Regions from separate parts of the Bacillus nitratireducens genome, predicted to be linked through region 1. Evidence: a T-box and tRNA genes for the amino acid it is inferred to sense, from the RefSeq annotation. Region 1 holds a T-box; the other holds one or more tRNA genes.
The links. The T-box of region 1 lies ahead of ileS2 (isoleucine--tRNA ligase). A T-box ahead of a tRNA ligase gene usually reads a tRNA of that ligase, here a tRNA-Ile.

Region 1 (6,913 bases):
GTTACGGATTTTACGATACACTTCTGCTACTTGTTTTAAAATATCATCTGAGATACGTACATCAGATTGATAGTCAACAGAAGATACCCATAAGCGTAAAATGTCTCCGCCTAATTGATCCATAATTTTCTTCGGTACGACGATGTTTCCAATCGACTTACTCATTTTACGTCCTTCACCATCTAGTACGAAACCATGGCTTAGTACGCCTTTATATGGAGCTTTACCAGTTACAGCAACTGCTGTTGATAATGAAGAGTTAAACCAACCACGATACTGGTCAGACCCTTCTAAATATAAATCAGCTGGACGTTGTAAGTCTTCGCGCTCTTCTAATACCGCTTGGTGAGAAGAACCTGAATCGAACCATACATCCATGATGTCTGTTTCTTTACGGAATTCACCATTTGGGCTACCTGTATGTGTAAATCCTTCTGGTAATAAATCTTTCGCTTCACGCTCGAACCATACGTTAGAACCGTGCTCACGGAATAAATCTGCTACATGGTTAATTGTTTCATCTGTAATAATTGGATCACCATTTTCTGCATAGAATACAGGAATTGGCACACCCCATGCACGCTGACGAGAAATACACCAATCACCACGGTCACGAACCATATTATGAAGACGCGTTTCTCCCCATGCTGGTACCCATTTTGTTTCCGCAACAGCTTCTAATAACTCTTTACGGAACGCTTCAATAGATGCAAACCACTGTGCTGTCGCACGGAAAATAATTGGTTTTTTCGTTCTCCAATCATGTGGGTATGAATGCGTAATGAATGTTAGTTTCAGTAACGCGCCTACTTCTTCTAATTTTTCTGTAATTGGCTTGTTAGCTTTATCATAGAATAAGCCTTCAAATCCTGGTGCTTCATTTGTCAATACACCTTTATCATCAACTGGGCAAAGTACTTCTAAGCCATACTTTTTACCAACAACGAAGTCATCTTCCCCGTGTCCTGGTGCTGTATGAACACAACCTGTACCTGCATCTGTTGTTACGTGCTCTCCTAGCATAACTAATGAGTCACGATCGTAGAATGGATGTTTTGCAACTGTATACTCAAGTTCGCTACCTTTTACCGTTTTCACAACTTCAGCATTTTCCCACTCTAACGTTTTTGCAACTGTCTCAAATAGTTCAGAAGCGATGATATATTTCTCATCATTTACTTTCACAATAGCATATTCAAGTTCTGGGTGAACAGAAATACCTAAGTTTGCAGGTAACGTCCAAGGCGTTGTTGTCCAGATAATGTATTTCTCATCACCTTCTAATACGTTCTTTCCGTCTTTTACAGGGAATGCTACGTAAATAGATGCTGATTTTTTATCTTGATATTCAATTTCAGCTTCTGCTAAAGCTGATTCACTTGTTGGAGACCAGTAAACTGGTTTCTGTCCTTTATAGATATAACCTTTTTTCGCCATGTCACCAAACACTTTAATTTGTTGTGCTTCATAAGCTGGCTCTAAAGTAATATATGGATTATCCCAATCTGCACGTACACCTAAACGCTTAAATTGTTCACGTTGACGTTCCACTTGCTCATATGCATACTCTGCACATAACTTACGGAACTCAGCAACTGTCATTTCTTTACGCTTTACACCTTTATTTGTTAAAGCTTGCTCAATTGGTAAACCGTGTGTATCCCAACCTGGTACATATGGTGCGCAGTAACCCGTCATTGATTTATAACGAACAATAAAGTCTTTTAACACTTTATTTAATGCATGTCCCATATGAATGTCACCATTCGCATATGGAGGTCCATCATGCAGTACAAATAAAGGACGACCTTTCGTATGTTCTTGTACCTTTTCATAAATATTCATTTCAGCCCACTGTTCTTGCATTGCAGGCTCACGTTTTGGTAAATTCCCACGCATTGGGAACTCTGTTTTTGGCATTAGTAATGTATTTTTGTACTCCATGCTCAATTCCTCCTTACATGTATAAAAGAAACACTTAAAAAACGGAATAAAAAAGAGACTTTCTCATCCCAAAAAGGGACGAGAAAGTCTCCCGCGGTACCACCCTAGTAGATCCTATACGTATGTATACAATCCTCTTTATATTCTTAACGCGAATATACGCCGACGCTTACTCTATTTGTTCAGCGCGGAACTCCAGGGTGATATTCCCATTATCTCCTTATCCTGAGCTTACACCATCCTCAGTTCGCTATATAAGGTATGAAAAAGGTACTTATCCCTATCTTCGTTTTTCTTAATAAATATGCTGTTTAAAATTATATGTAATAATGAGAAAAACGTCAAGCTTACACTGTTTCTTCTTTTTTCAACAGCTCGTCCACTTCGTCCTCTAACTCAATTAGTTTATCCCAATCATCGTTGTTTAACATTTCAAGCTGCGTTTCTAATAGCATACGGAAACGAGTACGGAATACTTTTGCTTGTTTTTTTAATTCTTCAATATCAAATGCCACTTTTCTTGATTTTACTAACGCTTCGTTAATGATACGATCTGCATTCTTTTCCGCTTCACGTACGATTAATTTCGCTTCTTTTTGCGCATTACGTTTCACTTCTTCCGCTGCCTCTTGTGCAACAACGATAGATTTGTTTAGCGTATCTTCAATATTAGAAAAATGATCTAACTTTCCTTCTAATTGCGCAACCTTTTCTTCTAAAGCTTTTTTCTCACGAATGACTAATTCATAATCTTTGATAATTTGATCAAGAAACTCATTTACTTGATCTTCATCATAGCCACGGAATCCGCGACCAAATTCTTTGTTATGAATATCTAATGGTGTTAACGGCACAACGCCACCTCCAAGTATTTATCTAAATTTCCTCTTTTAATTATATCTTTTCTTCGACAAAATAGGAGGATTTCCTTCTAAAAAACCAATCATTTTAGTATACCATACAAAATTCTCCATTTGTCGCGCTTCGTTTTACCTTCTACAGAAAATATTTTACTTCTTCCGTATCCTCTAATCGAGAATACATCCCCTGGAAAACATTCATATGCAGTTTGCTCTACTGTTTTCCAATTGACTTTTACTAAGCCACCTTTTATAAGAGGCTGTACTTTCTGCCTGGATATATGTAACATTTCAGCCAACAAAACATCTAGACGAAGTGACGAAACTGTTCCAGATTTCTCTCCCCACTTTTCACCGACACGCAAAATTTGTTCTGCTTGTACAGGCGTGAGAGATACTTTCACTTTCCCTATTGATTGTAAGTTCATTTCAATATACGATGCAACTTCTTTTGCAACTGCAATTTGGGCACGATTTTCTTGAAGCAAAATATCACCACATTTTTCCCTTGTTAAACCAAGTGACATAAATGCACCTAATATTTGCCTGTGTTCTAGCGTGTAAAATTTGGAAGGATAGTCAATTTCTAATACTTCTACTTGAAATTCCTCTTCATTTAATTCTAGATAGTCTGGATAAATTAGTGCTCTTTTTCGTTCAGATTCAGGCATCGCACCATCAAAGCGTACAGCAACCTCTCCTTGCCCTATTACCATAGAGACAATTTGTTGCTGTCTTGGATCAAGAAAATCTGTTAACTTGACTTGATGATACTCAGCCGCCTGTTTCCACTCTAATACTTTATCCACAAAGACCACTTCATCAGGTCTAAAATGCTCGTAGATGCTCATGCATATAACCTCTTACTATAAGAAATAGCGGAATAAACTTACTAAACCACTTGTAGCAAGTTTCAACGCAAAAATCGCAACGAGTGGAGAGATGTCAATCATACCAAGCGGCGGAATAAATCTGCGAAATGGTTCTAAATACGGTTCACAAATACGCGCAAGAAACTCTCCAAAAGCTGATTCCTTTGCACCAGGGAACCATGATAGGAGAATGTAAATAATAAGTGCCCACGAGTAAATCTCGAAAGCAGAAAGTAAAACTGTTAAAACTGTATCCATCGCGTATTACCACCTCTTTATATTTGTGTCTTCTTCTTCACCGAATAACTCTGAAATTGCACCAACAATATCTACATTTTCAGGTGTACACATAAATGTTTTCGGGCCTATTTTTTGAATATCCCCGCCTATAGCGTATACAGTACCACTTAAAAAGTCAACGATACGCACCGCTTGATCTGTAGACATTCTTTGCAAATTAATTACAACAGCTCGTCTACCTTTTAAGTGATCCGAAATGCCTTGCGCTTCCGAATATGTACGTGGTTCTAGTAAAACAACTTTTGAAGATTGCTTCGCTTTTTCAATACTCACTACATTTTGCTTCGGTTGCACTTTCGCAAACGGAACATCTTGTTGTTCTGGGGGATCTTGTTGCTTTTTCATGTCTGTTTGCTCCTTTTCATAACTATATTGAGCTGCTTCTTTTTCTTCCGGTGTGTCAAAAAAGAAGTATTTTACTTTTGACCAACTCATAATAACTTTCTCCTTCCTCTTACGCTTTTCCTACTAAAACCGTTCCCAAACGAATATATGTAGCGCCTTCCTCAATTGCAATCGTGTAATCATTTGACATTCCCATTGATAATTCTTTACATGGTGCATGTAATAATTCTAGCTCTTGCACCTCTGTTTGTAGCATGCGCAATTCCTTAAAGCAGCGACGAATCTCTTCTTCTTCTCCTGTAAACGGAGCCATTGTCATTAATCCTACCACTTCAATCTTATCCAATTCTTGCAAACTTTGAATAAAAGAAATTGTTTCTTCTATCGCCAATCCTTGCTTTGATTCTTCAGATGATGTTTTCACTTGAATAAAGCATTTAACTTTCTTATCAGCACGTTTTTGAATTTCTTTTGCAAGTGAGAGACGATCTAATGAGTGTAAATAATCAATCTCATTAATGATTTCTTTTACTTTTCTCGTTTGCAATGAGCCAATAAAATGCCAATTTACTTTTGAACCGAAATGCTCGTATTTTTGTGAGAAACCTTCATTTCTATTTTCACCTAAATCAATAATTCCTGCTTCAATTACTTCGCTTGTTTTTTCAATTCCTACAGTTTTTGTAACTGCCACGAGCTTAATATCTTTCATCGAACGTCCAGCTCGTGCACAAGATTCTTTAATTGCTTCGTTTACACCTGCTAAATTCCCTTGCACTGTCACTTGCTTCACTCCTCCTTAAAACCTATGAAACTCAACATTCTCCCCGTCTTACCTTGATCACGACGATGAGAGAAAAATAATTGTTCTTCACAGCTTGTACAAAGAGATGACATTACAATATGTTCTTCTTTTATGCCTGCTTGTACACATAATATACGATTAACTTCTTTTAAATTAATTGCATACTGACCATCAGAAATTACTTTATGAGGAACAGATCCGTTTACTACTTGCTGTGCTGCTGTTAATACACGATCATCAACAACATAACAACATGATCCGATTGCCGGCCCAATTGCGACATGAATTTCATCACTTGAAACACCTTCTGCATTCCACTTTTGAATCATTTCTTTCGCAATCTCTGTTACAGTCCCTTTCCATCCAGCATGCGCAAGTCCTATCATATCATGTGATGGTGCATAAAAATAGAGCGGAACACAATCAGCGTAACAAGATGTTAAGAGAACATCTTTGTTCGTCGTATAAATGCCATCCGTTTTTGGAATACCGTCTTCATATGAATAAACGCCTTTCCCTTTTTCTTGCAATCCTACTTTCTCAACATGATGGTCATGAACTTGTTCAGAGCAAATCCATTTTTCTAATGGTTTTTGTAACTTATTCGCTAAAATGCGTCTATTTTCATGAACATTCTCCACGATATCATTCACATGTAATCCTAAATTCATCGCATGAAAGGAGCCTGTACTTACTCCACCATCTTTTGTCGTAAATCCAACAGTAATGTTCCCAAGTTCTTTCCACGCTTGTAAATACAGTATACCGTCCACATATTTAAATGGTTCTCTCATAAAGCGGCTCCTTTTAATTAAAATAATATAAAAAAGCATGGTACTTCCTGTCTATTTTACCATACTTTTATTTTTTCATAATGACAACTGAAAAAAAAGAGGAATTTGTAATATTCTTTAAGAAATTGTCGGTGTTTGTATTGATTCTGTTACAGAATTAATATTATCCACTCTCACAAGTATGACATCTTCCCCAATTTTCATAATTTTCTCCCAAGGAATTACAAATTCTACTTCCTTTCCAAATAGTCCAAGCATTCGTGTCTGCTTGGAAATAATAACTGCCCTAATCTTTCCTGTGTCTATATCAAAATCAATATCTCCAATATTTCCAAGTCTTTTTCCATCTGAAATATTCACAACGTCCTTCATTTGAAACTCCGAAATTCTTATCATATTCATCCTCTCCCTTATATCATGAATTGTAAGTACGCTCTCAAATAAAGTGTAACCTTAATCAGTGGAGATTTTGTTCCTCCCTACTGACTATTCCCCCATGCTAATCGGACTTTTACGGACCGCAGACTTCCACCTAACGTCTTTACTTCAGCCAAATTTTAAAGTAGATAAACAGTATTTAACTTCTACTAATAGAACATCCATTTTATTTTCATTATATGAACCGACCTACTTTACTATGAGCGCAAAATATTACACATAAAAAAAGCCCACACCATAACTGGTGAGAGCCTTATCCTTGAATCGTCTTATTCATTTGCTTAATAGCAGACTTCTCCAAACGTGATACTTGCGCCTGAGAAATCCCAATTTCTTCGGCAACTTCCATCTGTGTCTTTCCTTGGAAGAAACGTTTTCGAATAATCATTTTCTCACGATCATTTAAACGCTTCATCCCCTCTTTCAACGCTAGTTCTTCAACCCACTGCTCGTCCTTTTGTTTTTCATCACTTAACTGATCCATAACAAAAATAGGATCTCCCCCATCATTATAAATCGGTTCAAATAGTGAAACTGGGTCTTGAATAGCATCTA
Region 2 (6,913 bases), on a different contig from region 1:
TTCATCTAGTTCTTTATCGTCAATTTTATTCACTTTAAACTCTTCACGATCTTTTTTTGTGATTTTCGCTTCTGCTTCTTCTTTATGTAAAGCAAGCCAATAATCTTTTTTATCGCGATCCGTTAACTTATCTGTTGGGACTTCAATTAAATCTGCTAGCTTTTTCGCCGTTTCTAAGCGATCTGCTGCAGTTGATCCCTTCATTTTTGTAAATGTAATTGTACGAACAGGCTCATTATCTACGACCGCTTCTCCATTACGATCAAATATTTTCCCACGCGGTACAGGATTACTTATCGTTGAATTTTCTTTCTTCTCAACTTCATTTTTATATTCCTCACCACGAACAATTTGTACGTATCCAAGCCTTACAATAACCGCGGAGAACATTAAAAACACGCAAAAAAACAACACGTTTAACCGAAAGGGAACGTGGGTCTTTTTCTTTTGTTGTTTCTGCTTCTTGCTCATACAAACCCCCTCTACCAACAGCTATGTAATGTGAAAGGGACACCTTCATACAGGTGCCCTCACTGCTGTCTTACATCTTTTTCTATTCTAGCATAAAACATACGATAAGTTAACCTTCTGGTTCAGTTTGATTCTGCGTGCTTCCTTGCGCTACAACACTGGTTTTGTTCACATTCCCCTCATCATATTTGACATTTTTAACTGCAAAATAAATAAGAAAATGTCCAGCTCCTAAAATACATAGTAAGAAAGGTAAACTTTTTTCAGGCGGAAAAAATATGACAGCACATAAAAAACTTAAAATGGAACAAATTCTTCCAGCATTTAACCATAATTCCCTGACCACTATATATTCTACACGCCATTCTCTCGCCTGTTTTGCTCTACCAATTACATCGTATGTCATGGAGCCATACGGAACGAGTAAAATAGGATATGCGACCGCAATACATGCTGCATAAATAAGTAATTTCGTATATGTAACATTAAAAATAACTAAAAATACAACCGCGTATAAAATAATACCACCAAGTAAAATTGCTTTTTTTCGCCATTCTTTCTTTAACATACGAGCAACTAAATAATAGCATACAAATGATACTGCAGAATTCACTAAACTATATTTCCCTAGTGCTAACTCGCTACCAGATGCTAAATAGACGTATACCGAAATAACGAAAATAAACGTTCCCTCTCTCAAACCTTGGAAGAAATGAGCGCGCGTAATTCTTCCCCAGTTTTTATCAACTTGCCGCTCTTTCAATACTTGCACAATTTCATAGCGCCCTTCACATTCTCTCTTCGATAGAAAAAAGCTTAGAACGACAGCAACCGCAAATAGCATTAACGAGAGGAAGAAAACGACAGTATAACCGCTCCATTTTTCCATACGTGAAATTGTATATCCTGCAGCTATCGGTCCAATCATTCCAGAGAACGATGTAAGAAGTCCGAGAAAACCGTTAAAAAAATCTCTTGTTTCTGGTTCTGTAATCTCAAATGTCAACAAGTTAAAAGCGAGCCAATAAAAACCATAACCAACTCCTAAAAGGGCTCCCATTAGTAAAATATAGTGAGATGCACTTTTTCCCGCTACTAAAACGACGATAAAAAAAACAGCTAACGTGCCTACACCTATTCGCAATAAAATCGAGCGATCAATACGTTTCGCTAATTTCCCGCCCACAAGAAATGTTAGAGGTTGCAATACAACGCTGGCCAAATTATACAAGCCCAAATTTACATAATTTTGTGTTTGCTTCCATAAATAAATGTTTACAAACGTATTCGATAAAGAAATTGCGAGCGTGTATAAACCTCCTATAACGAGCAATAATACTAAGTCCCGATTCACTTCAACATCACCAATTACATGTTTCCACTTCATACACAACTCTCCTTTACTTCATGTTCTAGTCTTCCAAAGACAAGCTCAATTATGTAAAAGGAGAGCATAGAAAAAAGCTAGGAGAAAACTCCTAGCTTTTTTCTAGCTGTATTAACTTTAATTATTTTGCTTCTTGGTAAAGTTTTTCAGCAACGTTCCAATCTACAACGTTCCAGAATGCACCGATGTAGTCAGGACGACGGTTTTGGTAATTTAAGTAGTAAGCATGCTCCCAAACATCTAAACCGATAACTGGAGTTTTACCTTCAGTTAGAGGAGAATCTTGGTTTGGAGTGCTTGTTACTTCTAACTCACCATTGTTTACTACTAACCAAGCCCAACCAGAACCGAAGCGAGTTGCGCCAGCTTTTGCGAATTCTTCTTTGAATGCATCGAAGCTACCGAATTTCGCTTCAATCGCAGTTGCAAGTTCGCCTACTGGTTGTCCTCCGCCGTTTGGAGATAGGATTGTCCAGAAGAATGTATGGTTAGCATGTCCGCCACCATTGTTACGTACTGCTGTACGGATTGCTTCAGGTACTTCGTTTAAGTTTGCAACTAATTCTTCAACGCTTTTGTCAGCTAATTCTGCATGACCTTCTAAAGCAGCGTTTAAGTTTGTAATATACGTGTTGTGATGTTTCGTATGATGGATGTTCATTGTTTCTTTATCAAAGTGAGGTTCTAAAGCATCATACGCATAAGGTAAATTTGGTAATTCGTGTTTTGCCATTGTTATATTCCTCCCGGTTTATGTATTGTCACTACATATGTGACCTACAACTTCATTCTACCCTAATTGCCATAGGGTGCAAACAAATAAATCGCTTTGTCTTGCTATCATTAAAGTAGCAAAATTCCCACTTCTTTTCAATTAAAATGCTCATATATTCCGTAAAAAAAGCTTCCTTCTACAAGGAAGCTTCCTGCTGACATAATAAACATATGAAATGGATATGGACCCTGTAGGACTCGAACCTACGACCGGACGGTTATGAGCCGTCTGCTCTAACCAGCTGAGCTAAGGGTCCACAATTATGTATGTAACATTAAAAAAACTAAATTCCCATCGAATATATCGTTTGAAAAATGTAAGATAAATTTACCATATACAAAAGAAAAGTGTCAATTGTATTTTTCTCTACTAAAAGAAGTAAATTAATAAGAAGAAATTTAGTCCCTTCTACTATATGTAAATATAATATATCTTGAGCTTCTCTAGATTCGTACGTTACAATGATTTTATACATACATAAAGGAAGTGAATCTATGTCCATTTTTAAACAGCTAGCAAAAAGCGTATATTCGCCTAAAGATATGGCGCTTTTCCGTTTTCAAAAAATCGGTAAAACCATTTTGTATATTATGCTTCTTTGCCTAATCACTACTATTCCAAGAACTTTCTTGTACGGTAGCGTCATCCAAGATGGTGTTAACATGGTAAATAAAGTAATCGAAAAAGATTTACCTGATTTTAAAATCGAAAACGGCGAGCTACAAGCTGATATTAATCAACCTATCGAAAAAGAAGACGGAAATGCCCTTTTCGTATTTGATCCAAATTCAACAGACTTAGAAAAATATCAAAATAAAACAGGTTTATTTGTTTTAAAAGATAAAGTAGTCTCCATGGGGAATGGTCAAACACAAACATACTCCTATAATGACTTACTAGGCGCATCTCTTGAGAAGAAAGATTTACAAGATTTCATTTCTTTATTTGACAGTATTTATCCGATCTTACTATTCGTTATTGGGTTCCTATTGTACTTGTTCCAATTATTTATTACCTTTGTAGGAGTTACCTTGCTTGCCTTCATCGGTTCTGCGATGAGCGGTCAACGCAAATTATCTTATAAACAAGTTTGGACATTAACTGCTTACAGCTACACAATTCCAACAATCTTCTTTATGATTATGGATTTATTCAAAATAAACGTACCTGGTGCAACATTCATTTACATTGCAGTTGTTTTAATCGTTCTATACTTAACAATTAAAGAAGTTCCAAAACCAAAAGATAAACAAGAACTATAAAAAAATGCCTAAATAGGCATTTTTTTTTTTGGACAAGCATATATTCCTAGCAAAGGAGTGAAGGATATGAAGAGATTAGGTGTACTCTTATTCGTGCTTGTCCTCGGTTATATATTTTATTACGACATTAAAATCGGTACTTTACCGATGTTAAGTTCATACAAAAAAACAACAGCTGCCGAAACGATAAAAAAAGAAAATACAGATACAAAGCAGAATAAAGAGAAAGAAACAGAAAAAGTAACGGATACAGCTTATAAAGCAATTGAAGTAAAAACTGGTGATACAGTCCTTTCTATTACAGAAGCGATCAATAAGAAAAAAATTCCTTCTATTGAAAAAGTAATTGATGATTTTAAACAATTAAATAAAAATGCATCTGCTACAAAAATCCAAGTTGGAAAGTCTTATAAATTCCCGTTATATCAATAAGCCATCACTTAATCCTTGTCAATTACATAAAGGCGCTGATACAATAGTAAAAGTGAAACCGAGTACTTTGGTTTCTATAGCCCTTTCTCACACATACTATCATTGATGTAAGGGACTAAAATAAGAAACTTCTTTTATAAGGAGAGCGATCTATTCGTGAATGAAATGACTCATCGTACAAAAACACGTCCAGTTAAAGTCGGTAATTTAACAATTGGCGGTAACAATGAATTAATTATACAAAGTATGACAACAACAAAAACACATGATGTTGAGGCTACAGTTGCTGAAATTAAACGTTTAGAAGAAGCAGGCTGTCAAGTCGTTCGTGTTGCTGTTCCAGACGAGCGCGCAGCAAATGCTATTGCTGATATTAAAAAACAAATCAACATTCCACTTGTTGCTGATATTCATTTTGATTATCGCCTTGCTTTAAAAGCAATCGAAGGCGGCATTGATAAAGTACGTATCAATCCAGGTAATATTGGACGTCGCCATAAAGTAGAAGCTGTTGTAAACGCAGCGAAAGAGCGCGGCATTCCAATCCGTATCGGCGTAAATGCAGGTTCATTAGAACGTCATATTTTAGAAAAATATGGATACCCAACTGCTGATGGTATGGTCGAGAGCGCACTGCACCATATTAAAATTTTAGAGGACTTAGATTTCCACGATATTATCGTATCAATGAAAGCCTCTGATGTTAACTTAGCAATTGAAGCATATGAAAAAGCCGCTCGTGCTTTTGATTATCCATTACATTTAGGTATTACAGAATCAGGAACTTTGTTTGCTGGAACTGTAAAAAGTGCTGCTGGTCTTGGAGCAATTTTAAATAAAGGTATCGGAAATACACTACGTATTTCTTTAAGTGCTGATCCAGTGGAAGAAGTAAAGGTTGCACGTGAACTATTAAAGTCATTCGGTCTTGCATCTAATGCAGCAACACTTATTTCTTGTCCAACTTGTGGTCGTATTGAAATTGATTTAATTAGCATCGCTAACGAGGTGGAAGAATACATCTCTACACTAAAAGTACCAATTAAAGTTGCAGTACTTGGTTGCGCTGTAAACGGTCCTGGTGAAGCTCGTGAAGCTGATATCGGTATTGCCGGTGCACGTGGAGAAGGTTTATTATTCCGTAAAGGGCAAGTTGTTCGTAAAGTACCAGAAGAAATAATGGTGGAAGAACTGAAAAAAGAAATCGATGTAATTGCCGCTGAAATGGCTGCTGAACGAGAAAAAGAAAAAGAAAAAGAAAAAGAAACACAAGAACAATAAAAAGAAGGTTGCCACAATATTTGTGGGCAACCTTCTTTTTTACGTAAAAAAGCTCGTCAGTTATGTAACCGACGAGTTCTTATTTTGCACATTTTGGACAACGGCCATATATTTCAAACTTATGACCGGTTACTTCATAACCGTTAAAATCTTTATTCATAAAATCCATTGGGCAAGAAGTGATTTCTTTCGTACCACCACAATCTAAACAAATAAAATGATGATGATGTGCCATAATAGAGCACGTAAAACGAAAATGTTTTTCACCATTTAATTCCGTTTGCTCTAAAACTCCAATTTCAGCGAATACCGTTAAGTTACGATAAATCGTATCGAAACTAAGTCCTGGATAATCATCCTTCATATGTTCTAAAACGTCTTTCGCAGTTAAATAACGATTATGTGCCGCGAATAACCTTAGCATCTCTTCCCTTTTCCCCGTATGTTTATATCCTTTTTCCTTCATTAGGCGTAAAGCTTCTGTTAGATTCATACCTATCCCTACTTTATGCAGTTTTTTTCTTCTTCCATAAAATCGCACCGATTAAAATAAGAACCGCTATCATAACAATTGTACCACCTGGTGCTAGATCAAGTTGATACGAAGCAAACATTCCACCAATTACTGCAATTTCACCAAATAAAATGGAAAAGAAAATTGTTTGTTTAAATCCTTTTGCAATACGAATACTTGCTGCAACTGGTAACGTCATTAAAGATGATACGAGAAGAACACCTACAACCCGCATTGATACCGCAATTACAAGAGCAACTAATATAATGAAAATAAAGTGAATCCACTTTGCACTCAAACCGGTTGATACAGCGTATTCCTCATCAAATGATAGTAAAAACAACTCTTTGTATAATAAAACAATCGTTATAATAACTACAATTGCTACTATCCCAATAATAATTAAATCCGCACTTGTTACAGCACTTACACTACCAAATAAATAACTAAATAAATCCGTATTGAATCCATTAGCAAGTGAAATGAAGATAACTCCAATCCCCATCCCTGCTGAAAGTATAATCGGAATTGCTAACTCTTGATAATGCTTATATACAGTACGTAATTTTTCAATTAGCAATGCTCCACCGATTGAAAAAAACATTCCCATATATAAAGGGTTTAAAAACCCACCAGTAAAGATTGTCTTTTCAAGTAATAAACTTGCTGCAATTCCCGACAACGTCACATGACTTAATGCATCCGCAATAAGCGACATACGACGAATTACAACGAACACGCCGATAAGTGGTGCGACAAGCCCTATTAAAACACCAGCGTATAAAGAATTA

Region 2: it has a tRNA-Ile gene. The T-box ahead of ileS2 (isoleucine--tRNA ligase) is inferred to sense a tRNA for this amino acid. The anticodon was not compared.

Annotation. Positions count from the first base shown of each region.
Region 1 is NZ_JAUMJO010000002.1:251,002-257,914, reverse strand. Features, by position in the region: gene ileS2 (isoleucine--tRNA ligase) at 1-1,944, opposite strand, end outside; T-box leader at 2,016-2,240, opposite strand; gene divIVA (septum site-determining protein DivIVA) at 2,292-2,798, opposite strand; gene Q3V31_RS07690 (YlmH family RNA-binding protein) at 2,888-3,655, opposite strand; gene Q3V31_RS07685 (YggT family protein) at 3,671-3,934, opposite strand; gene Q3V31_RS07680 (cell division protein SepF) at 3,941-4,411, opposite strand; gene Q3V31_RS07675 (YggS family pyridoxal phosphate-dependent enzyme) at 4,431-5,105, opposite strand; gene pgeF (peptidoglycan editing factor PgeF) at 5,111-5,920, opposite strand; gene Q3V31_RS07665 (YlmC/YmxH family sporulation protein) at 6,038-6,316, opposite strand; gene sigG (RNA polymerase sporulation sigma factor SigG) at 6,612-6,913, opposite strand, start outside.
Region 2 is NZ_JAUMJO010000003.1:583,260-590,172, reverse strand. Features, by position in the region: gene Q3V31_RS15000 (peptidoglycan D,D-transpeptidase FtsI family protein) at 1-471, opposite strand, end outside; gene Q3V31_RS14995 (MFS transporter) at 581-1,858, opposite strand; gene sodA (superoxide dismutase [Mn]) at 1,980-2,591, opposite strand; tRNA gene Q3V31_RS14985 (tRNA-Ile) at 2,816-2,889, opposite strand; gene Q3V31_RS14980 (DUF1189 domain-containing protein) at 3,128-3,895, shown strand; gene Q3V31_RS14975 (hypothetical protein) at 3,962-4,327, shown strand; gene ispG (flavodoxin-dependent (E)-4-hydroxy-3-methylbut-2-enyl-diphosphate synthase) at 4,493-5,608, shown strand; gene Q3V31_RS14965 (Fur family transcriptional regulator) at 5,688-6,101, opposite strand; gene Q3V31_RS14960 (metal ABC transporter permease) at 6,115-6,913, opposite strand, start outside.